2 regions of the Neisseria lisongii genome follow, and region 2 is predicted to be linked to the other one. Evidence: riboswitches for the same ligand, from Rfam matches in the RefSeq annotation. Region 2 holds a riboswitch; the other holds the start of a gene.
What was found. A riboswitch is a leader RNA that binds a small molecule or an ion and turns the genes downstream of it on or off. The one in region 2 is predicted to bind thiamine pyrophosphate.

Region 1 (15,168 bases), 510 kb from region 2:
TCCCGCACCAGACTTACGCTGTAGCCGTTGACCAGATTCTGAATCTGTTCGGGGTGCATATCGATTCCCGTCTTACGTTGCAGCCACAACGCCAAATCCCGCCATTCCTGCGCCGTTGTCGTTTTAGACTGCTCCGCCTTCAGCATATCCTCACGCACATAACCCTTGGTAATCTGCGAGCCGAACGCATTGCGGTTCAACACATTCTGCACCACCGGCTGCAACATCGTCGGCGCAGCCGTCAGCAAGGCTTTTGCCCCCGGATATTTCGCCGCCGAAATTTCAGACGGCGACACCGGCACCACCGCCCCCGCCCAATGCGAAGCCATATTCGCAAACGCCTCCGAAGCCGTAATATCCCCCGCAATCCAACGTGCCGTATTGCTTGCCATATTCCACGCCGCCTGCGGCATACCGAAGCCCACCGGCACTTTCAGATAACTGTCGCCAACCTTAATCGGAATAAAGCGGGACACATCGCCCAACTGGTCGAGCTTATTGCCGCCCTCATCGTCATCATCCATCGCCCGCAGCGCCGCATACAGCACCAAACCCGCCGCCATATAGCCCGCAAAACGGATTTTGCCCGTACGTGTTCCCAACTGGCGGATGAAGTTAAAGCCGCCAATCGCCGTCGGCTGGGCAAACATATACAGCGAACGCACAATTCCCATCTTCGCCCCCCGCTTGTTAAAGTCGGTCGTCGCCAACACCAAGCCCGCCGCCGCTTTCGCTTCCACGCCGTTTTCAATCAACGATTTATAGAGCGCAAACGAAGGCATCAGGTCAAACATCATATTGTAGCGTTCCACCCAGCCCACCGCCTTTTTCAAAGCCGTCAGCGGCAAACCGTGAGACGAGCTGATTTTTTTCAGCATATCTTCTTCAGTCTTGGCAAAAAACGTACCGTAAGTCGATACCCCGCCCAAGTCCAGCAAGTCCTTCAACAGCTTACCGTCTGCCGAATCGAAATTGCCCTTGGCCGCAGCCTTGGTCGTCCGCATTACCGTAAAGAAATTTGCCACAGCACCACGTCCCACCTTATCAGCGTCCACCCTTTTGCCGTTGCGGTCAAACACCTCGCGGGTGCGGATATTCTCGCTCTTCTCCCAAATATCCCGCACCGCATTAATCGGCGCAAACTGCAAAGTAAACTGGGTTACGCCCCGTGCATACAGGCGGGTCAATTGCGCAATCGGTTTCAAAAAAGCCGGCGTATCCTCACGGTTCATCCCCGCCAAACCCTTCATCACCTGCGGCCGCAAACGAAACTCAACATCCTGCCCGTTGTGGCGGTGAAACACCACCGGGTCAGACGTACGGCTGAACGGCGAACGGCCGCTGCGGGCAATCCCGATTTCTTCCGCCGTCAGATGGCGTGCCTCATTCAAATCATGCCCCATCGCCTGATAATGGTTCACCGAATCCTCATACACCGCATTCAGATGATTGCGGAAATCATTGTAGGCATAATAAGCCGTTGCCTTACTTACCGACCTCATCGCCGCCGCAACAGCGTTTTCAGCCAGCGACACCCGCCCTTTCATACGTTTGTCTTTTGCCTGATTAATCCCGTTGCCCGCCGTAACCACATCATTGTCGGAATCGCCCAAAGGATTATCCGGCTCGCCCGTAAACGGTACATAATCTCGGTTCGCCTTAAACTCGCGATACATCGCCTCATCAATCAAGCCCGACTGATACCGCAAATCCAAACCGTAATCCAACGCCCCGTAAATATGCTTCGCCGCCGCCTCCAAATCCGCACGCCCCAACAGTTTCTCGATATTGGCTTTCACTTCCGAGGCCATCGGATCGGAATAACCGCCGGCCACCTTACCTTCAACCTTACCCGCCACCGCCTGTTTCAGACGGCCTAAATCATTTTCAGCACGGGTCAGCGCCGCCTTATTCGCAGGCGTATCGTCTTTCTCCAAAGCCGCACGGGCTTCATCAACCGCCGCCTCCGCCCGCTCAACCAAACGCCTGTTGGCCGTCGGCGCATACTTGGCGCTCATCCAATAGCCCACCATCTCCTGCAATTCCGCTTCCGAATATTCGCCGCCCGATTTCGCCGCCATCTTCGACAATTCCCGTCCGAACGGCTCAAAAAACTGCGTCATCAAATATTCATTGCGGCTGCGGCGGATATTCGGCGCACGGCGCAACGACTGCTCGATACGCTGCCGCTGCGGCGCATCGGCAACCTCGTCAGGAAGAGACTCCGTCCAGCGGGTAAACTGAATCAGCATATCCTCCACCGCTTCCGTTACCTTATCCCAAGTCCCTTCTGCTTTATCTTTCAGACGGCCTGCCGCCTCATTATCCGCCTTAAGCGTTTCCCAAATATCCCCGACCAGCGAGCTTTCAGACGTGAGTTTCCCCGTTTCCGAAAAAGCCTTCACCTCTTCGGCGGATTTGCGGCTGAAACGGATATCCGGATTATCCAAACTAAAGCCACCGTTATTATCGGTTGCCGATTTGATTTGGCTCGGTTCAAACACTACATACGCCACGCCGTCCTTGCCGCTGGCTTTATCCCTTCCCGGCACAATCAGCCCATCGATACCTTCGTTTTCAATAAAGCGCCGCATACCTTCGGAATGACTGTCCGGCAACGCCGCAGCAAAATCTGTTTCTTCCCCGAATCTGTCCGTATCAGACACAAAGTCATCAACCAATTCTACAGCTTCCTCCTGCGCCTGCGCCTCGGAAAAGCCGGAAGCCATCAGATCCAGCTTATTGGCTTTAACCGCCTGCTCCCGTGTAACATTGCGAAAATCCAACGGGTTTTCCATTTTCAAATAAACTGCATAAGTTTTTTCCTCTCCGCCCCGTTCCATCTTGCGGCGGGTTGCATAACTGCCGGCAATTTCTTCATTTGAAAAATAAAAGCCCGCTCCCAAATTATCCACCGCAATTTTGGCTTTATCGAAAACAGTAAAATCCGCATTCGAACCGTGATACACCACCAAAGGATGACCGTTTTCATCGACTACTTTACTGCTGCCAAACCAGCGTTTAAAGTTTTCGGAATCGGTTTGTGAAGATTGTGCCTGATTTTTATCTTGCAAAATCTGCAACAAACGCTTATCATCAAAATCTGATAAAGGCGATGAGTTTTCAATCTCCGTAGTTGATACGCGCGAGGTCATTGAAAGCAAGTCGCCCTTATCTGATAAAGGCGATGAATTATCGAAACTTGGATTTGTTATCCCTGCGGTAGATAACAAGTCGCCCTTATCTGATAAAGGCGATGAGTTATCAATCCTTGGATTTGTTATCCTCTGGGTAATTGATAATAAATCGCCTTTTTCAATATCTGTCAATTTATGATCATAATACCTCTCGCCCATATTTGAATTTGCGATTGCTGCTCTAACCGTGTAATCATCATTCCCAATTTTTAAACCAGCAAGATAATAGTCATAACTGTTAATATCAGGACGTTTGGCTTTATCGTCATTTGGCAACGTATCAATATAAACCGCATTCTCAATAATCTGCGGAATAGCGGCAATACTTTGCAGATGATCAGGGTCTTTGTAATCGTGCTGCAATACCTCTTTTACCCCTTTTGCACCCAACTCAATCGCCTGCCCCGTATCCCTATTCACATAAGTTCCCCGCAACGCCTTACCGTATTCCAAAGCATTGCGTTTGTATTGGCGCAAATCATCGCTCGGCTCAATATCCCTACCCGAAATACGGATACTCTCCGCTTGGCGCAGCTTCTCCAAGCTCTCCTCTTTCGGGCGGCGGCTGAAGCGGGGTTCGCCCCCGTCCTGCCCGTCCCTGCCCACATCAATATGGCGATGCAGCTTCGCCAGTGCCGACAACACTTCGCTATCACCCGCCCGGCGGCCAAACAGCTTATTGAATGCCGTTTTCAGCGTCTCGGCAATCTGTGCCAGCAAACGCCTGCCGCTGCGTTTTAAGGCCGGTGTCGCCGCTACCCCGTAGCTGCGCTCCAACGCTGCCCAATCGCCCGTCTGCTGTGCTGCATACAGTTCCGCCAATGCTTCCTCAACCGCCACATCCCGTTCGGCGGCCGCACGGTCGGCAATCTTCGCCCCGTCCCGACCCTGCATGATTTTGTCCGCAATCTTGCTCACATGGCTGTTCTGCCCGATACGGCGCAACTGATTGCGGTAATCGGTAAAGCCCGCATTCGCAAAGCCCCGATGCCCCAACTCATGCCAAGCCACCCATACCGCCCGCTCCGGTGTCAGGTTTTCGGCAACAAGGTTAATGCTGCCGTCTTTCGGGTGATACCAGCCCTCAATGCCGTCTGAAATCAAATCCGCCGCATAATCGGGCATGGCTTCGCCTGCCGACAATACCCGCACCTTGTCGGCATGTTGCGGCAAGGCTTGGCGTATAGCAGCTTCGATTTCACCATGCCGCTTGACCTTATCCGCCTTTTCAGTAGCCGCCCGAACATCATGCTTACCAAGGTGAGCTTTACCCACTTTGGCTTTCCGGTATTGCGTCAAATCGGATTCTGTTTTAATATTGATTGAAAGGTTTGCACCGTCTGTGGCGAATGTTGAAGGCAAAGAGAGCCCGAAAGCCCGAACGGTTTGCAAACCTTTTGCTTTGTTCCAATACAACAAATCATGATTTAACATGTTTTGCAGTCCGCTTAAATTTTTGCCGTAAACACTAGCAATATTGACAACCTCTAAGCCATTCGCCGTTCTATTCACATGCAAAGCTGCAATAACAGGCTCGCCATGTTCCTGAATCTCGGTTAAGACCACATAACCGTCTCGGCTGGCTTGCGCTGCTGACTTCATCACAGCCACCGGATTATTCAACTGATGCGGCAACTGTTTCATATCAGCAGCCGTCAGATGATGTTTACCACCCATAACCTTGTTCAGCACAGATTCACGCAAGGACACTTTTGTATCAGGCAATCCCAACATTTTCAACACATCAGGCGTCGTACCCATCTGCACAAAACGTTTCTCACTACCTTTATAACCGTTTGCCACACGATCCACCGCCCGAGCAAATGCCGAATCTTCCGCCTCGTTTAAGCTGAAACGGATATCGTCATTGTTCTGTTTAAATGTACCGCCGTCATCGGCCCGGCTGAACAAATCCCCGTTTGCCGCCCGCTCATCTTCCGTCAGGCCGTCTGAATCTTCAGCATCTTCATTCAGCCCTGCGTTTTCTTCAACGCCGCCTCCATCGCCTTTGCCATTTCCGGATTGTGCTTCAAGCCCAAAATCAGCCGCAGCAGCGCCGTCTGCTTCTGCGTTTCCGTCTGCGGCTGCATTCCCGCCCTGATTTCCAAATTCTGTTTCTGCTGCTGCGTCATCTTCGACATTCCGTCTTGCCCTTTCTAAAAGCTGTTCGCGGCCGATATCCTCATTGCCGCCCAAAATATCCGCCTGTTTCGGATTACCCAAAGCCCGAAGCTCTGCGTAATAGTTGCGGATTAACTCGCGGATTTTCTTCGGGCTGCGGATATTGCGGTCGATAAAGCGCAACAATTCCCGTGCCACAGGCGTTACATCATCCGCCACCAAGCCCATCTGCGCCAGATAAGTTCCAACATCGCCGCCATGTGCCTTAATCTGCTCGATTAAATCCGCCGCCGTCATTAAGTCATCGGCAATATCCAACCCGTGCAAATCACCCCGTGCAATATCGTTGCGAGCTTCCGCAATCGTGCCGCTGGCCTGTGCCAATGCCTTGGTAACATTGCGGCTTTGCGGTGCAGTGGATTCAATCACCCGCCCCAATGCTTCGCTGTCGCCCAATGCCTGATAATTCATGGCGTTTTCCAAACGCTGCACACCTTGGCGGCTCAACAGACCGTCTTTCGTCATCAGAGCCGCCCGCTGGTTAGGTGGGAAATTACCGACAAAATGCGCAATCGCATGGCGGTTTTCAGGCGTATTGAGATTGCCCTCATCGTTAAACGTAAAACTGCTCAAATCAGGTAAACGGCCTGCGTCTACCTTGGCCTGCTCCAACGCACTCATTACCATGCTGCCGCCTTCGTTGGACGCAATCGCCGCCTCTTTGATATCGACATCATTTTTCAGACGGCGTACCAACACCGGCTGTTTGAATTGCGCCAAATCCTCGGGCGTAAAACCGAAGCGTACCGCATCAGCCGTCAAATCCGCCCGATACTGCCCCGCCGTGCCGTTGTCGTAAGCCTGTTTGATGGCCGCAATCCGCCCGTTACCGCCGATAACCGTTTTACCGTCGCTCGCCAAAGTCGGCGCACCGCTGTCCATTTCCGGCGAATCGTTCAAACGGCGGTAATTCAGATTGGCGGCAATGCTGTTAATCTGCGCTTCGCTTGCCGCACGGTTACGGTCTCGGTATTGGTTATCTGCCTTGGCAACCGTCGCCCCCATATCCGAAGCCTCGCGGATTTCCCATTGCAGCGGCTCGGTTCGCTCACCAATCACCACATCATGCTCACTGCCTCGGGCAACCAAACCCGTATCGGTCGTTGCCGCCGCCCGCTGTTCCCGCAGCGATACCGTTTCCGGACGTGCCGCCCGTTGGTTCACCGGCGCAATATTCGGACGTTGTGCCGCATTCTCTTCAAGGCCGTCTGAAAATCCCGTTGCCGTTTCAGGCTGCGGCCGATAATCCGCCAGCACCCGCTCCCGTGCCGCCTCAACCACCTGTTCGGCAATACTGCCCGCTTTCTGCTGCTGCCGCAGCCGTGCATAATCCATACCGCCCGCCGCGCCGCCCAAAGGCGCACCGTAAGCCGCACTCATCAAAGCGGCGCCGTCCACCCCTTCCGCCAAATCCTTGCGGGGGTCAATCCGGCTGTAACCATAGTTGGCGGCAAGCTGCTCGCCCCCCTCCTCAAACGCCTCACCCGCCGTTTCTTTGAATGCCGTCATCAAAGGCTTGGCCGCACCGCTTTTCGCCAGTGCCGCCTCAAAACCGCTCGCCCCCGTCAGATAACCCAACGAAGCCGCCGCCATTTCCGGCAAATGCTGCACCAAACGGGTGCCGATTTCCTCTTTCGCCGCCTCGTCCATACTTTGGCGCAGTTGGCGGTATTCAGGATTGATTGCCATCAGCTCCTTATCATCCGCCGCCTTCACCTCATCATAGATTTGCCCGCGCACACCGCCTGCGGCCGCAGCAGCATTTACAGCCACTTAGCGGAAATCCTAGATTGACGCAAAGGCCGGACAGAATTTTTGTTCTGAAACACGAAGGAACAAAACTGTCCCGACGCATACTCGGCGACAATTTCCAAACCCTGCGAAGAAAAATCATCAAACGACTCTAGAACGGACAGAAGAATTGGAGAACTTCCAATTTAAGGACCTACTGGCAATATCCGGCGCAGATTTTTACCTGAAATCCGACCAGAAAGAAGCCCTAAAACAGCTTGGCCGCACCAGCTAGACCATGACAAAACGATACATCAAAAAGGATAAAGTATTGAGACCAATAACATGATTTTGCGGAACGTTTTATATTTAAGACAATAAAAACGGTTTTATTGTCAAAAAGTAACAATGGAAAAAAATTCCGTCTTGAAAACCGATTTAGACGACATATAAAAGTAGGATAAGGCGGTGAGCCGAAGACAGTGCTTAAGATATAGTAAATCAACCGAATTTCTAGCACATTTTAAACTTAATACCCCCGTAGTTCCGACGAAAGTCGGAACTACGGGGGTATTTGAAAAATGAGAGATGGCTGGATAAATACAGTCGGACTATTTTAGCAATAAACCCATACCATATTTTGAGCATACACTCTGCAAATAGCAGTCGAAAATAAGTTACTCTTCATGCAGCAAAAACAAAAAACCGTATAAACATTGTTTAGTTTATACGGTTTTTTTTAATCTGGTGCCCAGGGTCGGACTCGAACCGACACACCTTGCGGCGGGGGATTTTGAGTCCCCTGCGTCTACCAATTTCGCCACCTGGGCGGTGGGTAAGGTCGGCATTATAGTTGGGCGGTGTTTTTTTGTAAAGCGTGTTTGGGGAAAAATATCCAAATATTGCCTGAAACATGGTTTGTTTTACAGAATATCGGCGTATGCTGTTGGCGATTTGTTGATGAAAGGAAAATCTGATGAACCGTTTGATTCCGGCTATTGTTTTGGCAGCACCGGTGATGGCATCGGCTTATGCGGCGGCACACCCGGCGCAGGAGCAGATGCAGCAGAATATTGATGCGGTGTTGAAAATCGCCCGCAATAATGCTTTGAGCGAAGCGCAGAAGGTGAAGCAGGTTGAGCAGTATGCCGACCGTTATTTAGACTACGAACGCATTTCGGCCTTGGCGGTGGGCGCACCTTGGCGGCAGTTTACAGCAAAACAGAAAACGGATTTTATTGCTGCATTTAAAGAAATGGTGGTGTCGATGTATGCGCATTCGGCTTTGGTCGGGGCGGCAGACGCAAAGGTGAAGCTGTTGCCGAAGATGACGGAAAATGCCAATAAATTTGATGTGTTTTCGGAAATTCAGACCAAAAGCGGCAATAAATATGAAGTAGCGTATCAGCTTTATAAAATCGGGCCGGTGTATAAAATCTATAATTTCCGGGTGGACGGTGCGAGCTTGGTAACGATTTACCGCAATCAGTTTAATGAGTTGATTAAACAGAAAGGTATTGACGGTACGATTGCGGCGGTGAAAGCCAAAGGCTTGAAAAAGCAGTAATTATCTGGCAGGGAAAACGGCGGTTTGCGCCGTTTTCATTTTATAGTGAAACAACCCCCAAGCACTATATCGTTGGCTTCGCCTTGCTGTATTACCCATACTGTCTGCGGCTTGCCGCCTTGTATTGCTTTTGGGTTATTTCACTATATGTTTAAAACACTTAAAACGGGCAAACGGCGGCTGGCGGGTTTTGCTATAATGGCTGTTTTCACCGATATTTTAGGCCGTCTGAAAATGCAGGTTATCCAATACGAAAATTCCCCGTTCAAACTTCATCAGCCGTTTCCGCCGGCGGGCGACCAGCCTACGGCGATTGCCGGGCTTTTGGAGGGACTTTCAGACGGCCTTGCCTACCAAACGCTGCTGGGCGTAACCGGTTCGGGCAAAACCTATACCATGGCCAATGTGATTGCCCAAAGCGGCCGACCGGCGATTATTATGGCGCACAATAAAACTCTGGCGGCGCAACTTTATGCCGAAATGCGGGAGTTTTTCCCCGAAAATGCGGTGGAATATTTCGTATCCTACTATGATTATTACCAGCCCGAAGCCTATGTTCCCAGCCGTGATTTATTTATCGAAAAAGATTCGGCGATTAACGAACATATCGAACAAATGCGTTTGAGTGCCACCAAAAACCTGATGACCCGCAACGATGTGATTATCGTGGCGACCGTATCGGCGATTTACGGTATCGGCGACCCGACCGAGTATCAGCAGATGGTGTTGTCGGTCAAAGAGGGCGATACCCTTGAGCAGCGGGACATTATCGCCACTTTGGTTGCCATGCAGTATGAACGGGGCGATTTGGATTTCAAACGGGGTTCGTTTCGGGTGCGGGGCGATGTGATTGACGTTTATCCGGCGGAAAGTTCCGACAATGCCCTGCGCATCAGCCTGTTTGATGATGAAATCGACCGTTTGGACTTATTCGACCCGCTCACCGGCGGCAATGTGCAGCGTGTCGGACGCTATACCGTGTTCCCGTCCAGCCATTACGTTACGCCGAGGGAAACTGTCTTGCGTGCCTGCGAACGGATTAAAGAAGAGTTGCGGGAACGGGTGGCCTTTTTCGGCAAAGAATTGCGCCATGTCGAGCAGCAGCGGATTGAGCAGCGCACCCGTTTTGACTTGGAAATGCTCTACGAAATGGGCTTCTGCAAAGGCATTGAAAACTATTCCCGCCACTTTTCCGGCAAAAAAGAAGGCGAACCGCCGCCGACACTGATGGACTATTTGCCCGACAACGCCATCATGTTTATCGACGAAAGCCATGTAACCGTAACCCAAATCGGCGGCATGTACAAAGGCGATGCCAGCCGCAAACAAAACCTCGTAGATTACGGCTTCCGCCTACCATCCGCCCGAGACAACCGCCCGCTCAAATTCCACGAATTTGAAAAAATCATGCCGCAAACCATCTTCGTTTCCGCCACCCCCGCCAAATACGAAGAAGAACACGCCGGGCAGGTTGTCGAACAAGTTGTCCGCCCCACAGGGCTGGTCGATCCCATTATCGAAATCCGACCCGTTGCCACCCAAGTTGATGATTTACTTTCCGAAATCAACGAACGCATCAAAAAAGGCGAACGTACCCTCGTTACCACCCTCACCAAACGCATGGCCGAGCAGCTCACCGACTATTACAGCGAATTAGGCGTAAAAGTCCGCTATCTGCACAGCGACATCGACACCGTAGAACGAGTTGAAATCATTAGAGATTTACGTTTAGGCCTGTTTGACGTATTGGTTGGCATCAACCTCTTGCGTGAAGGCTTGGACATTCCCGAAGTTTCTCTAGTCGCCATTCTCGATGCCGATAAAGAAGGCTTCCTGCGCAGCCACCGCAGCCTGATCCAAACCATAGGCCGAGCCGCCCGCAATGTAAACGGCGTAGCCATTCTGTATGCCGACAAAATCACCGATTCCATGAAAGCCGCCATCGACGAAACCGAACGCCGGCGGGAAAAACAGATTAAATTCAACATCGAACACGGTATTGTTCCGCAGCAAATCAAAAAACAGGTCAAAGACATCATCGACGGCGTGTACCACGACGATTCAGGCAGCAGCAAAGGCCGTCTGAAAAACAAAGTCAAAATCGGCGAAATCCGCACCGAAGACGATGCCCTCAAAGAAATCGCCAAACTCGAAAAAGCCATGCAGCAGGCAGCACGGGATTTACAGTTTGAAGAAGCCGCCGTATTGCGGGATAAAATACGGGGGATTAAAGAAGGGCTGCTGTTTGGAGCGGAATAGTTTTTCTGAAAAATGGTTTTCGGTTTGGCCACAATATAAATCGAAAACCAACGTAGCGCGCAGCCCCAAGTATGCACGGGGTTATTGATGAAACAGCGCAAACTAATCCTAAAAACATTTTGCCCTTGAAATTAAAAGAAACAAAGCCGTCTGAAAACAGGGTGGGGTGTGGGTAAGCGCACTATATTGAATTAAAACCCAATTTTAGCTGCACAGAAACTCATTACATTCGTTTTCAGACGGCCTTCTATTCCCTTATAGTTAAAACACCGAATTTTCTGTACAAATCGGCAAGCTAATGGCAGTCGGAATATGTGGTGTCCACCTGCACTTTGTTCCCCGTCCCGCTGGCGGGAAGGGGTTAGGGGACGGGTGGCTTGCTACGGTGTCATATTTTTCGGTTGATTTACTATATAGTGAAATAACTGAATAATCCATACAATTTAATCCGGCACTTGTAGCAACTGTATTTTTCACCCCGTCGGGTAAAAATACAAAAACGGTTAGTCTGAAGGCCGGTCTAAACAAAACCGGCAATACTTCAACATGATCAAACAGCACTCACTGCCGCCAAACGATCCCGCATCATCGCATTCAGAATCGTCAGCAGCTTACGCATACAGGCCGTTACCGCCACTTTGTACGGCTTACCCCGCAAACGCAGACGTTGGTAGAAGTCCTTAATCCTCGGTTCGTAGTGTGCCGCCACCATCGCCGCCATATACAGCGTTTTGCGTACAGCACTGCGCCCGCCGAAACAGCGGCTTTTAAACTTCATTGTGCCGCTTTCTTTCACATAAGGGGCGACACCTACCAAACCGGCAATCTGTTTATGCGATACTTTGCCCAATTCCGGCAACATCGCACATAAGGTCGCCGCAGTAGTCGGGCCGATACCTTTGATGCTTTGCAGCAGACTGCTTTTGTCGCCAAAATGAGTGTCGTTATGTTCTTCGATCTGTTTGTCCAAAGCAGCAATCAGTATGTCGAAATGTGCGATCAGTGCTTCAACACTTTGAATCTGTGTTTCATGTACCTGCTGCAAACGGTTTTTTTCGGCACTGCGCATTTCAACCAGTTGAGTGCGGCGGCTGATTAAGGCTTCGAGGATTTCTTCTGCCTCACTCGGCGGCGTATAGAGCTGCCGTTCCCAATCGGGCTTTTGTGTGATTACCTGTGCGTAAAACGCCAACATTTTGGCATCGGCCGCATCGGTTTTGGTGAGTGATTGCGACTGTGCGAATTGGTGCGTCTGACGGGGATTGGCAATGATGACTTTGAATCCTGCCCGGTGCAGTGCTTTGGCCAATGGGATTTCCAGTCCGCCGGTGCTTTCCATCACAACCAGTGAGGCCTGATGTTTTTTCAGGTATTCGATGGTGTGGAGAAAGCCTTTTTGGTTGTTGGTCTCGGTTTTGGTCTTTTTGGAAGACGTGATGCCGATAACGAAGTTTCGTTTGGCGATGTCGATACCGCCGTAGTTTTGGGTACTCATCATAAACCTGTCTTGCATTCGGTTGTGTTGTCGGGCAACTGTCCGGTTGTGTTGATGGGTTGCCCGGCTTCCCTAAGCTACACAGCGGTTGTTGAACCTTGGGTGCGCACGGGTGGCGGCCGGGCGGGTGTTGCTTGTTATGATACTGGAAGTTGGATATACAAGGGTGCGAGCCAAAGCACGCACCTGTTCTGTGAGTTTTATGCCGAAGCCGTCTGAAAATCTGATTTTAGCTGCGCAGAAACTCACTTTGCTCGTTTTCAGACGGCATTCATGTGGAATTTAAAGTACACGTGCATGCTTAGGCAAGCACGCTACACACCGTTCCCCGTCCTGCTGGCGGGAAAGGGGATTCACTTGGGTTGTAATATTTTTTTGGTTAATTCACTATATTGAATTAAGGTTTCGATAACAAAGCGGTGCGGTAACCCGCACCCTACTGAAAATCGGGTGGAATGACATTGTTTTTTTCTGCTTCACAAAGTGCTGAATTTATGTTTTAATCGTTTAATCTGGCGAAACAGGGGTGCTGCGTGAAGCGGCTGAGAGTTACCCTTGCACCCGATCAGGATAATACCTGCGTGGGGAGTTTCGGAAGTTTTGTTGCGGTTTTGCTTGCGGCTGCTTTGGGGCGGTGGGGCAAAATCTGTTTTTCAGACGGCTTGGCTGCGGCTTGAGGCCGTCTGAAAAATGCAAAACGCTCCTGTTTCTTTCGATAATGAGAAACAGGAGCATTTTTTATGACGATTCAAGAAATCCGCCATGAGTCGGAGCAGCTTGCCGATTTGAGCCGGGACATTAATATCCGCTTTGCTTATCCGAATTCGGAGCGTATTTATTTACAGGGTAGCCGCCCGGATCTTCGGGTGCCGCTGCGTCAGATTTATCAGGACGATACGTTGACGGATAGAGGGCGTGAGGAAAATCCGCCGATTCCGGTGTACGATACCGGCGGGGCATATGGTGATCCGTCTGCCGCCATTGATTTGAAACAGGGTTTGCCGCCGCTGCGCCAAGCGTGGTTGGATGAGCGTGGGGATACGGATATTTTGCCGGAATTGAGCAGCCGCTACGGTAGGGAGCGTGCCGCCGATCCGAAAACGGCGCATTTGCGGTTTAAGCATATTACGCAGCCCCGCCGTGCCAAAGCGGGGAAAAATGTTACTCAGATGCACTATGCCCGCCAAGGCATCATTACGCCGGAAATGGAGTTTGTTGCGCTGCGGGAGCGGATGAAGTTGGACGAACTATGTCGGGACGAGCGTTATCGTAAATTGTTGCGTCAACATGAGGGGCAAAGTTTCGGCGCTCGTCTGCCGACCCACCCCGATCAGATTACGCCTGAATTTGTGCGTCAGGAAATTGCCGCCGGTCGGGCGATTATTCCTGCGAATATCAATCACCCCGAACTGGAACCGATGATTATCGGCCGCAATTTCCGTGTGAAAATCAACGGTAATCTCGGTAATTCCGCCGTTACTTCGAGCCTGACGGAGGAAGTGGAGAAAATGGTGTGGTCGCTGCGCTGGGGAACGGATACGGTGATGGATTTGTCCACCGGCAAACATATTCACGAAACCCGTGAATGGATTATCCGCAATGCGCCTGTGCCGATCGGTACGGTGCCGATTTATCAGGCGCTGGAAAAAACCGGCGGCATTGCCGAGGATTTAACGTGGGAACTGTTTCGGGATACATTAATCGAGCAGGCGGAACAGGGTGTGGATTATTTCACCATTCATGCGGGCGTGTTGCTGCGTTATGTGCCGCTGACCGCCAACCGGCTCACCGGCATTGTTTCCCGGGGTGGTTCGATTATGGCGAAATGGTGTCTGGCGCATCATCAGGAAAATTTCCTTTACACGCATTTTGACGAAATCTGCGAAATCATGAAGGCATACGATGTATCCTTCAGCTTGGGCGACGGCCTGCGGCCGGGCTGCATTGCCGATGCCAACGATGAAGCCCAGTTCAGCGAGTTGCGCACTTTGGGCGAACTCACCGCCAAAGCATGGCGGCACGATGTGCAGGTAATGATCGAAGGCCCCGGCCATGTGCCGCTGCAACGGATTCGTGCCAATATGGACGAAGAATTGTCCCACTGCTTTGAAGCCCCGTTTTACACGCTCGGCCCGTTGGTAACCGACATCGCTCCGGGTTACGACCACATCACTTCCGGCATCGGCGCTGCCAATATCGGCTGGTACGGCACGGCCATGCTCTGCTACGTTACCCCAAAAGAACATTTGGGCCTGCCCGACAAAGAAGACGTGCGCACCGGCATTATCACCTACAAACTCGCCGCCCACGCCGCCGATCTTGCCAAAGGCTGGCCGGGTGCTCAGCTTAGGGACAACGCTTTATCCAAAGCCCGCTTCGAGTTCCGCTGGCGCGACCAGTTCCGCCTAAGCCTTGATCCCGAACGTGCCGAAAGTTTCCACGACGCAACCCTGCCTGCCGAGGGCGCTAAAACTGCCCATTTCTGCTCAATGTGCGGTCCGAAATTCTGCTCGATGAAAATCACGCAGGAAGTGCGGGACTATGCCGCCGCACAAGGCATGGCGGAAAAAGCCGTTGAATTTGTGAAAAACGGAGCGGAGATTTACCGCTGAAAAGGGAAAAGTTCAGAGATAGTAAATCCACTTAATAAACCGTGCGATTTGCAAATACGCCCGTCATTCCGACGAAAGTCGGAATGACGGGCGTGTTTGGCTGGGAATGTGCTGGAAACTCGGTTG
Region 2 (15,168 bases):
GCGCCGACCAAAAACACCGAACGCCAGCCGTAATTCCCCTGCAGCAATACCGCCGACATACCGCCCAACATAGCGCCGATGCCGAATCCCGAAGCATATATTGCAATCGCCAGCCCCCGCCATTTGCGGTTGGCATATTCGCTGACCAATACATTGGTGCAGGGCAAAATCCCGCCGACACCCAAGCCGGTAATCACCCGCCAGCAGGCAATGCTTTCCAAGCTGTGGGAAAAATACGTCATCAACATGCCGACAGCAGAGAGCAGGGTTGAGAAAATCAGCAGCGGCCGACGGCCGAAACGGTCGGCGTGCGGTGCCAGTAATACCGACCCCGCCGCCATGCCGAACAGCCCGGTGCTCATCAGCGTACCGATTTGTGCGCCGCCGAGATCCAATTCCGCCTGAATGCTTTTGGCGGTAAACGCCACCGCCAACACATCGAAACCGTCCAACATATTCAGTAAAAATGTCAGCCCCACCACCAGCCATTGATAGCCGCTCATCGGGTGATCGGCGATTTTTTGTCGTAAATCCATAAATCCCTTTCTTATTTTGTTTGCCTTGTTATGCCGCACAGCTTGAACCGTACGGCAAAAGGGCTACACTATAATCATATTGCCGCATTCAGGCAAATGCGAAAAATTCGGTTTGATGATGAAACAGATTCATTTAAGCCGTCTGAAAACCCGATTTTCAGACGGCCTCGGTGCAGTTTTTTGTATTTAGTCAAATTACAAATCATATTGCTTTAGTATAATCACTCTTTTTTTATTTCAGACGAAAACGGCTGGAAAACGGCGTATTTTTAGAAAAAGTTAAACGTAAAACTGCAAAATACGCTGTAAGCGGATAACAGGGAAATCGCCGATAGTGTTTGTTATTAAGTGAATAATAGACAGAATTTTTACCGGAATAGGGTGGGAAATCACGGCAAAACGGCTTTAGTGTGAACAGGAAAAAATAATAAACAGTGAATATTATATTGAAATTTTACTACATTAAAAAATGTAATCGATATGTTTAAGAAATTTTACAAGAAAAAATCTTGCATTGCCGCAGGGATTGCGGCATAATTCGCTTCGTTAGCTGGTTCGAGTAGTCAGTTAATAGTTTCTCCTCTATTTCTCCTTTGTAGACTTGGCACACATTCTTGCGAATGTGTGCATTTTTTTTGCGTGAAATTTGTGGGAAAGGGCGGTTTTCTTTATTCAGAAACCTGCTTACTGGTGAATTTAATTTAAAAATAGGACAAGGCGGGCCAATGCAGTAATGCTTTTAAAGTGAATTCACTATCTCATTTTCAGACGGCATACCGTCTGAAAATGGAAAGGCTTATGCGGGCGTGGTAAAATATGTCCAAACGCAGCTTGCGGCTGCGGATTGTTTTATTCTGAATAAAATCAACACTATTAAAGAAATTATCATTAAGGAATACACACCATGAGAATGCTTCATACTATGCTGCGTGTCGGCAATCTGCAAAAATCTTTAGACTTTTACCAAAATGTTTTGGGTATGCAGCTCTTACGCCGCAAAGACTATCCCGAAGGCCGCTTTACGCTGGCGTTTGTCGGCTACGGCGACGAGGCCGACCATACCGTGTTGGAACTGACCCACAACTGGGATACTGAAAGCTACGATTTGGGCAATGCCTACGGCCATATTGCGATTGAAGTGGACGATGCTTATCAGGCGTGTGAAAAAGTCAAAGAAAAAGGCGGCAAAGTCGTACGCGAAGCCGGTCCGATGAAACACGGTACCACCGTGATTGCTTTTGTGGAAGACCCAGACGGCTACAAAATCGAGTTTATCCAGAAAAAAAGCGGCAGCGATTCGGTTCAATATGCCGAAAACTAAACCTTGTGCTTGAAATGCAATCGGTTAGGCCGTCTGAAAATTTAAGCGGAGCGGAATTTCTGCATCATTTTCAGACGGCCTCGTTTATTTTGCCGCAGTGTTTGTCATCGGTGGCAGATTTGCGTTAATATGTTGCCTTAGCAGTCGGGGTGCAGACGACAACAAGTCTGCTGAGATGATACCCGTGAACCTGATACAGTTAATACTGGCGTAGGAAACTCATGAACAGCACAGGCAACCCGTTTTTCTCGGCACACATTCCCCTTTTCAGGCGGAATGTGTGCCGTTTTTGCTGTCTGATGCCGTCTGAAAACGGGCAAAGCAGAATTTCTGCAAAGCCCGGCCGCATGGTCTTATCCACATGCCTGCGCCGTTGCCACAAGGAACAATATCGATGAACGCTTTTTCTTTTGCACAGGCGCTGACCATTGCCGGATCGGATTCGGGCGGCGGGGCAGGCATTCAGGCGGATTTGAAAACCTTTCAAATGTGCGGCGTGTTCGGCACCAGCGTGCTGACCGCCGTAACCGCCCAAAATACCACCGGCGTGTCGGCAGTGCAGATGCTGACAACCGACATCGTGCAGGCGCAAATCCAAGCCGTGCGGGAAGATTTCCAAATCCGAGCCTTTAAAATCGGTATGCTGGGAACAGCGGAAATCATCGAATGCGTGGCCTCGGCGCTGGCGGACAAACCGTTCGGCATCATGGTGCTCGATCCGGTGATGATTGCCAAAGGCGGCGCACCGCTGTTGCAGGATTCGGCAGTATCCGCCATGAAACGGCATTTGTTGCCGCTGGCGGATATTCTGACCCCGAACCTTCCCGAAGCCGAAGCACTCACCGGCATGGCCATCCGCACCCGCAGCGATGTTGAGCGTGCCGGACGCTTATTGCAGGAAGCGGGTGCAAAAAATGTGGTGATTAAAGGCGGCCATCTCGACAACAGCCAAAGCCGCCAATGCACCGACTGGCTGTTTTTGCAGAACGACATCATCGAACTGGCGGCGGAACGCTACCCGACGCAACACACCCACGGCACCGGCTGCACCTTCTCCGCCTGCGTGGCGGCAGAAGCGGCAAAAGGGGCGGATACCGCAACGGCAGTGCAGACGGCAAAACGCTTTATCACCGCCGCCATCAGCCACCCGCTGAACATCGGCTCGGGACACGGTCCGGTCAATCATTGGGCGTATCACAGCAGCAACGGCGGCTATCCGGCGCAAGTGCCGCAGGACAAACAGGCCGTCTGAAAAACGGGCAAAGCAGATTTTTATACAGTTATCGTGGCAAATTTAAATCAGGACAAGGCGACGAAGCCGCAGACAGTATGTGTAATACGGCAAGGCGAGGCAACGCCGTACAGGTTTAAATTTGCCACGATAAAACCGCTTTTGATTTTCAGACGGCCTCACAAGGAACATCACCATGAAACCGAATCAGCCGCAAACCATGCGGGACATGCTTAATCTTTATCTGGTCGCCGGTACGCAGGATTGCCGCCATCTGGGCGGCACGCCGCAGCAGAATCTGCTGTCGGTATTGGAACAGGCTTTGCGCAGCGGCATCACTTGTTACCAGTTGCGGGAAAAAGGTGCCGGTTCGCTGCAGGATAAGGCCTTGATTCAGCAACTGGCGGCGGAATGCCGGACATTGTGCCGTCAATACGGCGTACCGTTTGTGTTGAACAACGATGTCGAGGCCGCCATCGAATGGGGCGCAGACGGCGTGCATATCGGGCAGAAAGACATGCCGCTGGCGCAGGCGGCGGATTTATGCCGAGGCCGGCTGTTTATCGGCATTTCCAACAACAGTTTCGACAATATTCTCAACAGCCGCCAAATCAACCGTGCCGACTATTTCGCCTGCGGGCCGCTGTTTCCCACCCAATCCAAGCCCGATGCCGCAGCGCCGGTGGGTATTGATTTGGTGCGGCGCATCCGTGCCGCCGGAATTACTCAGCCGCTGGTCGCCATCGGCGGCATTAAAGCGGCACACGCCGCCGAAATCCGTGCCGCCGGTGCAGACGGCATCGCCGTGATTTCCGCCATCACGCAGGCGGAAGATGTGGCGGCGGCCGTGCGGGCGTTGTTGGCAAAATAGCGGAATGTTTCCGCTGCGGCGGTAAATTTTCTCCGAAAGGAATTCTGATGAAAAAATACGATATTGCGATTATCGGCGGCGGCCTGTTCGGGCGTATGGCGGCGTGGCGTTTGGCGCAGTCGGGTTGGAAAACCGTGTTGTACGAAGCATCGTCGCCGCTGGGCGAAAACAGTGCCGCCTACGTTGCCGCCGCCATGCTGGCACCTTTGGCGGAAGCCATCGATGCCACGCCGCTGGCAGTGTCGCTCGGTTATCAAAGCCTGACTTTATGGCAGCAGTATCTGGCACAAATCGGGCAACCCGTTTTTCATCAGCAAAACGGCAGCCTGATGGTGTGGCACACGCAGGACGAGCCGCTGGCGGAGCGTTTCAGACGGCATCTGCTGCGGGCGCACGACGGCGAAACGGTGTGGCAGGAATGGACGCAGCACGAGATTGCCGCACAAGAACCTCAACTGGCAGGACGTTTCCGCAAAGGCCTGTATTTGCCGCAGGAAGGGCAGTTGGACAACCGCCAAACGCTGGCGGCGCTGCTGGCGGCGGCGCAACAGGCAGGTGCCGAATGCCGTTTCGGTGAAGCCGCCGACCCCGAAACCGCTCGTGAGCAGGCGCAATGGGTGTTGGATTGTCGGGGTTTTGCCGCCAAAGAAACGTGGAATACCCGTTCGCAAAGCCGCCTGCGGGGGATTCGCGGCGAAGTGGCAAGGGTGTTTGCGCCGGAAGTGTCGCTCAACCGCCCCGTACGCCTGCTGCACCCCCGTTATCCGCTCTACATTTGCCCGAAAGAAAACCATGTGTTTGTAATCGGCGCAACCCAGCTTGAAAGCGAAGACGGCGGCGCAGTATCGGTACGCAGCAGCTTGGAGCTGTTTTCCGCCCTGTATGCCGTGTGTCCCGCATTCGGCGAGGCGAGAGTGCTGGAAACCGCCGTCGGCCTGCGCCCGACTCTGCAACACGAAAACCCCGAAATCCGCTGTCTTCCCGATACGCAGACCATCGAAATCAACGGCCTGTTCCGCCACGGCTTTATGATTGCCCCCGCTGTGTGCGAAACCCTGTTGCAGGGCATGAATAATCTTGCGGCAGGCAAGGCATTTTCAGACGGCATGAACAAAGAACGGCAGAGCATGGTTACGCAGATTTGAGGCCGTCTGAAAACCGCAGGTTTCGCTAAAACGAGCGAAGTGAGTTTCTGCGCAGCGAAAACACGGTTTGGCAGAAGATACTGAAAAGGAACACCATGAACATTATCGTAAACGGAAAACCCGCCCTGTTTGACGGCGGCAGTTTGCAGACCTTATTAACGCAGCAGGCGATGCAGCCGCCGTTTGCCGTGGCAGTCAATACCCGCTTTGTGCCGAAAAGCCGCTACGCCGAAACCCTGTTGCAAGAGGGCGATCAAGTGGAAATCGTGCGGCCGGTGGTCGGCGGTTGAAAGGAGGAAAAATGATGGACGGACTACATTTATATGGCGAACAGTTTGACGGCAGACTGCTGCTGGGAACGGCAGGCTACCCGACTTTGGACATTCTGCACCAAAGCGTGCAGGCGGCGAAACCGGCGATGATTACCGTTGCCCTGCGGCGGCAGGGCGCAATGGATGCCGCCCACGGCGAAGGTTTGTGGGCGCTGCTGCGCCAATGGCAGATACCGCTGTTGCCCAATACCGCCGGTTGTTTGAGCGTGCAGGAAGCCGTAACCACCGCCCAAATGGCACGGGAAGTGTTTGAAACCGACTGGATCAAGCTCGAATTAATCGGCGACGATGCTACTTTGCAGCCCGATGTGTTCCAACTGTGCGAAGCCGCCGAAATCCTGATTCGGGACGGCTTCAAAGTATTGCCGTATTGCACCGAAGACCTGATTGCCTGCCGCCGCCTGCTGGACGCAGGTTGCCAAGCCCTAATGCCGTGGGCGGCACCCATCGGCACAGGTTTGGGCGTGGTGCATGAGTATGCCCTGAAAGTATTGCGGGAACGCCTGCCCGATGTGCCGCTGTTGATTGATGCCGGTTTGGGATTGCCGTCGCACGCCGCCGCCGTGATGGAATGGGGCTACGACGGCGTATTACTCAACAGCGCCGTTTCCCGCAGCGGCAATCCGGTTTTGATGGCACAGGCATTTGCCCAAGCCACCGCCGCCGGTCGCACCGCCTTCGCCGCCGAACCGATGGTACCCAGTAGCCAAACCCGTGCCAGCACGCCGACAGTCGGCCAGCCGTTTTGGCACAGCGAGGATTATTGATTATTAAGGTTGGGATTGAATAAAGCCAAGCCGTCTGAAAATCGGTTTTCAGACGGCTTGGCTTTATTTTACAGATTGTCTTTCAGCCGTTTCAGGCACTGATTTTGCTTTTGCGGCACAAGAGGGTGATTAAGTCGGTAATCCGCTGTTTCATTTCACGGCGGTCCACGATTTGGTCGATTGCGCCTTTTTCCAGCAGGAATTCGGCACGCTGGAAGCCTTCGGGCAGGGTTTCGCGTACGGTTTGTTCGATTACACGAGGGCCGGCAAAGCCGATCAGGGCGTTGGGTTCGGCAAGGACAACGTCGCCCAAAAAGGCGAAGCTGGCAGAAACGCCGCCCATGGTCGGGTCGGTCAGCACGGAGATAAACGGCAGTTTTTTCTCAGACAGCAAATGCAGCGAGGCGCTGGTTTTGGTCATCTGCATCAGCGAATTCAGGCCTTCCTGCATACGGGCCCCGCCGGAAGCGGCCACGCAGATAAACGGGCAGTTGTCGGCGGCGGCTCGGCGTACGCCCTGTACGAAGCGTTCGCCGACAACCGAACCCATCGAGCCGCCGATAAAGCGGAATTCAAAGGCGGCGACAACAACGGGCAGGCCGTTTATCGTGCCTTTCATTACCACCAGTGCGTCATCTTCGCCGGTGGTTTTACGGGCGGCGCTCAGGCGGTCGGGGTATTTTTTGCTGTCTTTGAATTTCAGGATGTCGGTCGGTTTGATGTGGTTGCCGATGCGTTCGCCGGAGCCTTCGTCCAGCAGCAGGTTGAGGCGGTCTTGGGCGGTCAGCGGGTTGTGGTAGCTGCATTTGGGGCAGACCATATCGTTTTGCGCCAGCTCGGTTGAGTAGATGGTGGCGGCGCAGGAGGGGCATTTGTGCCACAGGCCGGCGGGTACGTTGGACGCACTGCCGCTGCTGTCTCGGTTTTTGATTTTCGGTGGGAGGATTTTGTCTAACCAGCTCATGAAGAACTCCTTAATCTGGGATTTTCAGACGGCCTTGTTCAGCTGATGGCGTCTTTTAATGTTTTTGCCAATGCACCGACGGCTTCGGCTTCGTTGCCGGCGTGGTTTTCGATTTCCTGCACCAAGCGGCTGCCGACGATAACGGCATCTGCCACTTGGCTGATGGCTTTGGCGCTTTCGGCATTGCTGATGCCGAAGCCGACGCCGATCGGTAAATCGGTATATTGACGTAAAAGCTCTATTTTACGGGAAACTGCTTCGGTATCCAAGCTGGCCGCACCGGTTACGCCTTTGAGGGAAACGTAATAGATGAAACCGCCCGCCATACCGGCGATGGTTTTGATGCGTTCTTCGGTGGTGGTCGGGGCAATCAGGAAAATGCAGTCGATATGGTGTGCTTTTAATTCGTTTTGCAGCGGGGCGATGGTTTCAATCGGGGAATCGACGGTCAAAACGCCGTCCACACCGGCTTTTGCGGCGGCTTCGGCAAATTCGGCATAGCCCATTTTGTGAACCGGATTGAGATAGCCCATCAAAACGACCGGCGTTTCGGTGTCGTGTTCCCGGAAAGTATGAACCGTATCCAATACATCGCGCAGGGAAACGCCGTTGGCCAAGGCACGTTCTACCGCACGCTGGATGGTCGGGCCGTCGGCCATCGGGTCGGAAAAGGGAATGCCCAGCTCCAGAATATCGGTGCCGTTTTTGACCAGACTGTGCATCAGTGCAACCGTAGTGTTCAGGTCGGGATCACCGGCGGTAATGTAGGAAATCAGGGCTTTTTTACCGTTCAGGTTTTGAAAAGTCTGCTGTATTCTGCTCATCTTTTTCTCGTTTTTGCATAACGGGCGGCGGTTTGCCGTCTGTCGGAAATTCAAAAATATGAAAGGTGTAATGAATTTACCATACAGGGCAAATCAGCACCGTATGGTAAATTGAATGATTTAGCTGTAAGTATAGCATTGACGTAGCGGAAATAGTCAGGCCGTCTGAAAAATTTTGTTTTCAGACGGCCTTGCAGCGGTTCACGATAGTGTGTTTTACCGTGAATGCTCGTCAGATTGATGCTCGATATAGTCCTGCGGTTTGCCGTTTGGGCGGGTTACCGTGTATTCGCCCTCGATAATATCATCATCCCGAGTGCCGCTGCGGGTTGTACGCTGCGTTTGAAACGGTGTCTGCTGCATGGCGGCAACCGGTTTGCCTTTAATCGGCAGCAGCAGAAGCAGGGCAATCACGGTAGAAATAAAGCCCGGACTCATCAGCAACACCGCCGCCAGCGCATAACGGATCGGCCACAGCATTTGGTAAAGCGAAATATTCTGACCGCTGCGCAGCGTTGCACCCGCCAGCAAAATGCCCGACAGGCCGGTGTGGCGCAACATCATCACACCGGCAGCAAAACTTGCCGCCATCAGCAAGAGCGTCAAACCGCCGCCGAGCCAGTCGGCAACCCAGACAATCGACATGATTTCAAAAAACAGCAGCACCAGAAAACCGATACCGAAAACTTGCATAATCCGTTCCTTATTATTAACAGGTACTATAAAATAAAGCCAAATCCGCCGACTGACAAGGCAAAAAAGTGTCAAAATCGGTAATTTCCACCCAAACCGGAGGCAAACAATATGGATACGCAACAATATATTCAAAAAATGCAGGATTTATACGGAGAATGGCAGAAACTGCTACCACACTTGGAAAAAAGCATCGCCGACTGGCAGCGCGGTGCAGAGATTATGAAACAGTTGGACGCATTTTACAGCTCGCCCGAATGGTTGGCACTGTACGAACGTGCCGATGAATTTACCATTGATTCGCAAGGAAATTACAGCGTTTTATCGGAAGATGCCGTGTGGAATGCTCTGACGGAGCAGCACAGTTTGCGTACCGAATTGCAGCAGATTTTAGACAATACGGAACACAATCCGCAGCAAAGCGAAGAGCCGCAGCAGGCCGTCTGAAAAGTGGTCTTTCCGTCGGCTCTTTGGTATCCTTATGCCCGATTGAACAGCAAGACGCATAAGGACACCGACCACATGATGAAATCCGCCCTGCAAAAAATCATCTGCACCCTGTTTGCCGCTACATTGGCCGCCTGTTCCGGCAGCCATGCACCGGGCAGCAAAGCCGTACCCGCCGGATATTATCGGGTTCAGGCAGGCGATACGCTCTACCGCATTGCCAAACGCTACGGCCAAAGCGTGCAGACCTTGGTGCAATGGAATCATTTGAGCGATGCCGCCAAAATCGAAGTCGGGCAGGTTTTGAAAGTGCAGAATGCCCGCAGCCATACCCCCGCCCATACCGCCAACACCAATACAGCAGCAGTTCGGCAGAAAATGCAATGGCCGGTGGACAACGGCGGCGACCATGTCGTTCAATCATATAACGGCAGCAGCAACAAAGGCATAGACATCATCGGCGTACGCGGGCAAAACGTCAAAGCCGCCGCCGACGGCAAAGTTTTATACGCAGGCGAGGGCGTAAGGGGCTACGGCAAACTGCTGCTCATCAGCCACAGCCCGTCGCTGATTACCGCCTACGCCCACAACGACAGCCTGCTGGTTGCCGAAAACCAAACCGTGCGGGCCGGACAAACCGTCGCTACCATGGGCAGCAGCGACAGCGATCGGGTCAAACTGCATTTTGAAGTGCGGGTAAACGGCAAAGCAGTCAATCCGATGCCGTATTTGCGGTGATACAGCGAAAATACTTAATTTTTCATACAACATCTGTCGTAGGCTGTGGTTAGCGAGGCACAAGCGCAACCCGGCAAAACTTTATGTTTCAAAGTGATTTAAATCAATGTAGGGTCGAGACCCAACCTAAACCCAAAAAGCAAGCCGTCTGAAAACCCAATTTTCAGACGGCTTCGTTTTATTTCAACAATATCGCTTGCAAGCGTTTCAGCTTTGCTGATCCAGCCAACGCTCGGCATCGAGTGCCGCTTGGCAGCCAGAGGCGGCGCTGGTGATGGCTTGGCGGTAGGTGTGGTCTTTTACGTCTCCGGCGGCCCAAATGCCTTCGATATTGGTTGCGCCGACATTGTCGCCGTTACCGCCTTTGGTAATCAGATAGCCGGTTTCGTCCATATCGAGCTGGCCTTTGAAAATATCGGTGTTCGGTTTGTGGCCGATGGCGATAAACACGCCTTTGACGGCAAGGTCTTCAACCGAGCCGTCGTTGTGTTGCAGGCGGGCGCCGGTTACGCCGCTGTCGTCGCCCAATACTTCGGACAATACAGCGTTGGTTTTCAAGATGATTTTGCCTTCATCAACACGCTGCATCAATTTATCGACCATGATTTTTTCGGCACGGAACGTGTCCCGGCGGTGAATCAGGGTAACGGTGTTGGCGATGTTCGCCAGATACAGTGCTTCTTCGACTGCGGTATTGCCGCCGCCGACCACGGCAACATCTTGCTGGCGGTAGAAAAAGCCGTCGCAGGTGGCGCAGGCGGATACGCCTTTGCCGGCAAAGGTTTCTTCACTCGGCAGCCCCAGATATTTGGCGGAAGCGCCGGTGGCGATAATCAGCGCATCGCAGGTATATTCGCCCATATCGCCGATGAGTTTGAACGGGCGCTGCTGCAGTTGGGCGGTGTGGATTTGGTCGAAAATCATTTCTGTACCGAAACGCTCGGCGTGGGCTTGGAAACGTGCCATCAGTTCGGGCCCCTGCACGCCGTCGGCATCGGCAGGCCAGTTGTCCACTTCGGTGGTGGTCATCAGCTGACCGCCTTGCTGGATACCGGTGATAATCACCGGATTGAGGTTGGCACGGGCGGCGTAAACGGCGGCGGTGTAACCCGCAGGGCCGGAACCTAAAATAATCAGTTTGTGATGGTTGCTCATAACAGCTTTCCTTTGTGGTGTTTGCTCATTTTCAGACGGCTATTGCGTATTCACGATATTGTACTGAAAAACGGCGTGATTGGGATAATGTTCAACTGCAAACCGACTGCGGCGGTTGCGGCCACTTTTCGGGGTTTTTTCCTACTGTCAGTAGCTGGCGCTCTGGTGTTCTACCGTTATAATTTGGAGATGATTGCAACCGAATCAAACGGAGGATTCAGATGAAAAAAAGTATTTTTGCCGTCTTGGTACTGATTTTGGCACAACCTGCGCTGGCGGAGCATACGGCGTTTTCCTGCGTAACCAACAGCGGTAAAACCTTGGCGGTGGTGGATGGCGGCAGCCATTACCGTTACAGCTACGGTTTTCCCGGCAAACCGGATTTGGTATTTACCAACAGCAAGAGGCAGGTTCAACCAATGTGCGGGAAATATGAGTGCGGCGTAACGCTGACCCATAAAGGCGTAGATTATAATATTGCCTATTGGGGTGAAGATTTGGGCGTTACCGTAACCAAAGGCGGCAAAACGCTTGCCAATGTTGCGTGCCGAAATAATCGTGCGCAGATTGCCAATTTTTAATCAATTCATTGTTTATTTCAGGCCGTCTGAAAACAGGTTTTCAGACGGCTTGTTTTACCCGTTTAACGGCGGCGGCCGAAACCGCTGCGGCGGATGGGGGTGTTGCGGCGGTAGTTGGGTTGGGTTGCCTGCGAAGGGCGGTAGTTCGGTTGGGCGGCGGCACGGTTTTGCGCAGGCAGGCTGCGGGTGTTGAGCTGCTGGCTGGTGCGGGCGTTCGGGCGTGCCGACTGGTAATAATTGTTGCGGGCTTGGCGGGCAACCTGAGTGTCTTGGTTCGGCGATTTCATGAATTTGTTGGCCAAGGCGTTGCCGATAAAGGCACCTGCGGCTGCGCCGACCAGACTTTGCAGAAGCCAGCTTCCGGTGGCTTGGTCGTAAATGTATTGCTGGCCGTCGCTACCGGTTACCGGTTGGCCGTTGTTGCCGTTTTTCTGTGCATCGGCGGGAATGGTTTCGGCAACGGCTTCGGGGGCGAGCTGATAAACGGTGTTGTCGGCCTGTTCGCCGGTTTGCTGTGCCAGTTGTTGTTGAAGCTGCTCGATTTGTTTTTGTTGTTGTTCCAGTTGCGCCAGCGTTTCGTCTTTGCAGGCGGCGAGGGCGAACGTGGATAATACGGTCAGGACAATGATTTTTTTCATATTTTTTCCGTGGGTAAAAATGGGACTGAATGGCCGCTGTTATGGCTGAAAGCGACCGTTGCCGTTGATATAGTGGCGGATTGCCGCTTTATCAAGGCGGCGGGTGTGCAAGTATGCCGTCTGAAAACCGGATTTTCAGACGGCATGGTTTTGCAGCGCTGTTTAGCCCAAGGCTTTGCGTGCGCCGGCAAACAGGCGGTACCAGCCGGAAAGCTCGTTCCAGCCTTCGGGCTTCCAGCTCATCTGGGCGGCACGGTACACCCGTTCCGGATGCGGCATCATAATGGTGATGCGGCCGTCGCAGTTGGTTACGCCGGCAATGCCCTGCGGCGAGCCGTTGGGGTTGAACGGATAAGTTTGGGTAACTTGGTTGGTGCCGTCCACATATTGCAGGGCGATATTCAAATCATCCGGCACATTGCCGCCTTTGAGGGCGAAATCGGCACGGCCTTCGCCGTGGCTGACCACCACCGGCAGGCTCGAACCTTGCATTTCCGCCAGAATCAGCGATGGCGATTTCGGCACATTGACCATGCTCAAACGGGCTTCAAACTGTTCGCTGATGTTGCGTTTGAACTTCGGCCACGCTTCTGCGCCCGGAATGATTTCGGCAAGGTTGCTGACCATTTGGCAACCGTTGCACACGCCCAAAGTGAGGGTGTTCGGGTTGGCAAAGAAGGCGGCAAACTGGTCGCGCAGGGCGGGGTGGAACAGAATCGATTTCGCCCAGCCTTCGCCCGCACCCAATACGTCGCCGTAGCTGAAACCGCCGCAGGCGGCGAGCATTTGGAAACTGTCGAGTTTGAAACGGCCGGCCATCAGGTCGCTCATGTGGACATCGTAGGCATCAAATCCGGCACGGGTAAACGCCGCCGCCATTTCAAGCTGGCCGTTTACGCCTTGTTCCCGCAATACGGCGATTTTCGGTTTCACGCCGCTGTTGATAAACGGAGCGGCGATGTCTTGATCGACATCGAAGGTCAAATCGGCAAACAGGGCGCTGCGTTTTTTGTCGGCGATTTGGGCAAATTCGCTGTCGGCGCAGTCGGGATTGTCGCGCAGTTTTTGAATGGCGTGGCTGGTGGATTGCCACACGCTCTGCATTTCAATGATGTTTTCCGCCAAGAAGTATTTGCCCGAACCGCTGCAGACGGCAAATTCGTCTTCCTTGCCGGTATTGGGTTTGCCGACGGTGTGCAGTGCTGCGTCCAAACCGTGTGCGGCAAAAGCGGCGGTAACGCTTGCCAAGTCCGCCTGACGGATTTGAATGGCGGCACCCAGTTCTTCGTTAAACAAAACACGGGACAGCAAATCTTTGCGTTCATGCAGTTCGGGATTGGCGGCGGCTGTGGCTTGGGTCAGGCTGTCGAGGTCTGCGAGAATGCCGATTCGAGCGGCAAAGGCCATTTCCGCCAGCGTGGCAAACAGGCCGCCGTCGCTGCGGTCGTGGTATGCCAAGAGTTTGTCTTCGGCAACCAGCTGCTGAATCACATCGTAAAACGCTTTCAGACGGCCTGCGTCGATGTCGGGGGCTGCACCGCCGGTTTGGTTGTACACCTGCGCCAGCGCCGAGCCGCCCATGCGGGCTTTGCCGAAGCTCAAATCGACAAGCAATAAAATGCTGTCTTCAACATTTTTCAGTTCCGGCGTAACGGTTTTGCGGACATCTTTCACCGGCGCAAAGGCGGAAATAATCAGGCTCAAAGGCGAAACAACGGATTTTTGTTCCCCTTGTTCCTGCCACACGGTTTTCATCGACAGGCTGTCTTTGCCCACCGGAATGCTTACGCCCAATGCCTGACAGGTTTGGGAAACGGCTTCAACGGTGCGGTAGAGTTTTTCGTCTTCGCCCGCCGTGCCGCAGGCGGCCATCCAGTTGGCGGAGAGTTTGATGTTGCCGATGTCGCCGATATTGACGGCGGCAATGTTGGTTAGGGCTTCGCCGATACACATGCGGCCGGAAGCCGGTGCGTCCGACAGGGCGAGGGCGGGTTTTTCGCCCATGCTCATCGCTTCGCCTTGGTGGGTGTTGAAACCCATCATGGTTACGGCGCAGTCGGCAACCGGCGTTTGGTAGCGGCCGACCATTTGGTCGCGGTGGGTCATGCCGCCCACGCTGCGGTCGCCGATGGTAATCAGGAAGTTTTTGGCGGCAACGGCGGGCAAACTCAATACTCGGTATGCCGCTTCTTTCAGGTCGATGTTTTCGGCATTGAAAACGTGGTTTTCAGACGGCTTCACGGTTTGGTCGCTGCGGGTGGTTTTCGGCGGTTTGCCGAGCAACACGTTCAGCGGCAAATCAACCGGACTGTTGTCGAACAAATCGTCCCGCACCTGCAGATGGCCGTCGTCGGTGGCGGTGCCGACTACGGCAAACGGACAGCGTTCCCGCTCGCAGATGGTGCGGAAGGTGTCTAAATCCTGTTCCAAAATTGCCAACACATAACGCTCTTGCGATTCGTTGCACCAGATTTGCAGCGGCGTAAGGCCGTGTTCTTCCAAAGGTACGGAACGCAGGGCGAATTTTGCACCCCGTCCGGCATCATTGACCAATTCGGGGAAAGCATTGGATAAACCGCCTGCACCCACGTCGTGAATCGAGATAATCGGGTTTTGATCGCCAAGCTGCCAGCAGCGGTCGATCACTTCCTGCGCACGGCGTTCGATTTCGGGGTTGCCCCGCTGCACGGAGTTGAAGTCGAGCGAAGCGTCGTTGGTGCCGGTATCCATTGAGGAAGCAGCGCCGCCGCCGAGACCAATCAGCATACCCGGACCACCGAGTTGGATTAACAATGCGCCTTCGGGGATTTCGTCTTTATGCGTCTGCTGCGCCTGAATATTGCCCAAGCCGCCGGCAATCATAATCGGCTTGTGGAAACCCCGCACTTGGCCGTCCACTTTTTCTTCAAAAGTGCGGAAATAGCC

Region 1: another riboswitch for thiamine pyrophosphate. It lies ahead of thiC (phosphomethylpyrimidine synthase ThiC); the one in region 2 lies ahead of thiD (bifunctional hydroxymethylpyrimidine kinase/phosphomethylpyrimidine kinase).

Annotation. Positions count from the first base shown of each region.
Region 1 covers NZ_CP116766.1:644,315-659,482, reverse strand. Annotated here, with positions in the region: gene PJU73_RS02940 (ADP-ribosyltransferase-containing protein) at 1-7,151, opposite strand, end outside; tRNA gene PJU73_RS02935 (tRNA-Leu) at 7,855-7,939, opposite strand; gene PJU73_RS02930 (MlaC/ttg2D family ABC transporter substrate-binding protein) at 8,086-8,676, shown strand; gene uvrB (excinuclease ABC subunit UvrB) at 8,911-10,935, shown strand; gene PJU73_RS02920 (IS110 family RNA-guided transposase) at 11,486-12,448, opposite strand; TPP riboswitch at 12,943-13,035, shown strand; gene thiC (phosphomethylpyrimidine synthase ThiC) at 13,171-15,042, shown strand.
Region 2 covers NZ_CP116766.1:1,149,625-1,164,792, reverse strand. Annotated here, with positions in the region: gene PJU73_RS05210 (MFS transporter) at 1-536, opposite strand, end outside; gene gloA (lactoylglutathione lyase) at 1,441-1,857, shown strand; TPP riboswitch at 1,993-2,091, shown strand; gene thiD (bifunctional hydroxymethylpyrimidine kinase/phosphomethylpyrimidine kinase) at 2,252-3,109, shown strand; gene thiE (thiamine phosphate synthase) at 3,285-3,959, shown strand; gene PJU73_RS05190 (FAD-dependent oxidoreductase) at 4,007-5,104, shown strand; gene thiS (sulfur carrier protein ThiS) at 5,200-5,394, shown strand; gene PJU73_RS05180 (thiazole synthase) at 5,409-6,203, shown strand; gene accD (acetyl-CoA carboxylase, carboxyltransferase subunit beta) at 6,295-7,167, opposite strand; gene trpA (tryptophan synthase subunit alpha) at 7,206-7,991, opposite strand; gene PJU73_RS05165 (FxsA family protein) at 8,208-8,684, opposite strand; gene PJU73_RS05160 (DUF4298 domain-containing protein) at 8,796-9,131, shown strand; gene PJU73_RS05155 (murein hydrolase activator EnvC family protein) at 9,207-9,869, shown strand; gene trxB (thioredoxin-disulfide reductase) at 10,077-11,024, opposite strand; gene PJU73_RS05145 (hypothetical protein) at 11,246-11,605, shown strand; gene PJU73_RS05140 (hypothetical protein) at 11,668-12,243, opposite strand; gene purL (phosphoribosylformylglycinamidine synthase) at 12,406-15,168, opposite strand, start outside.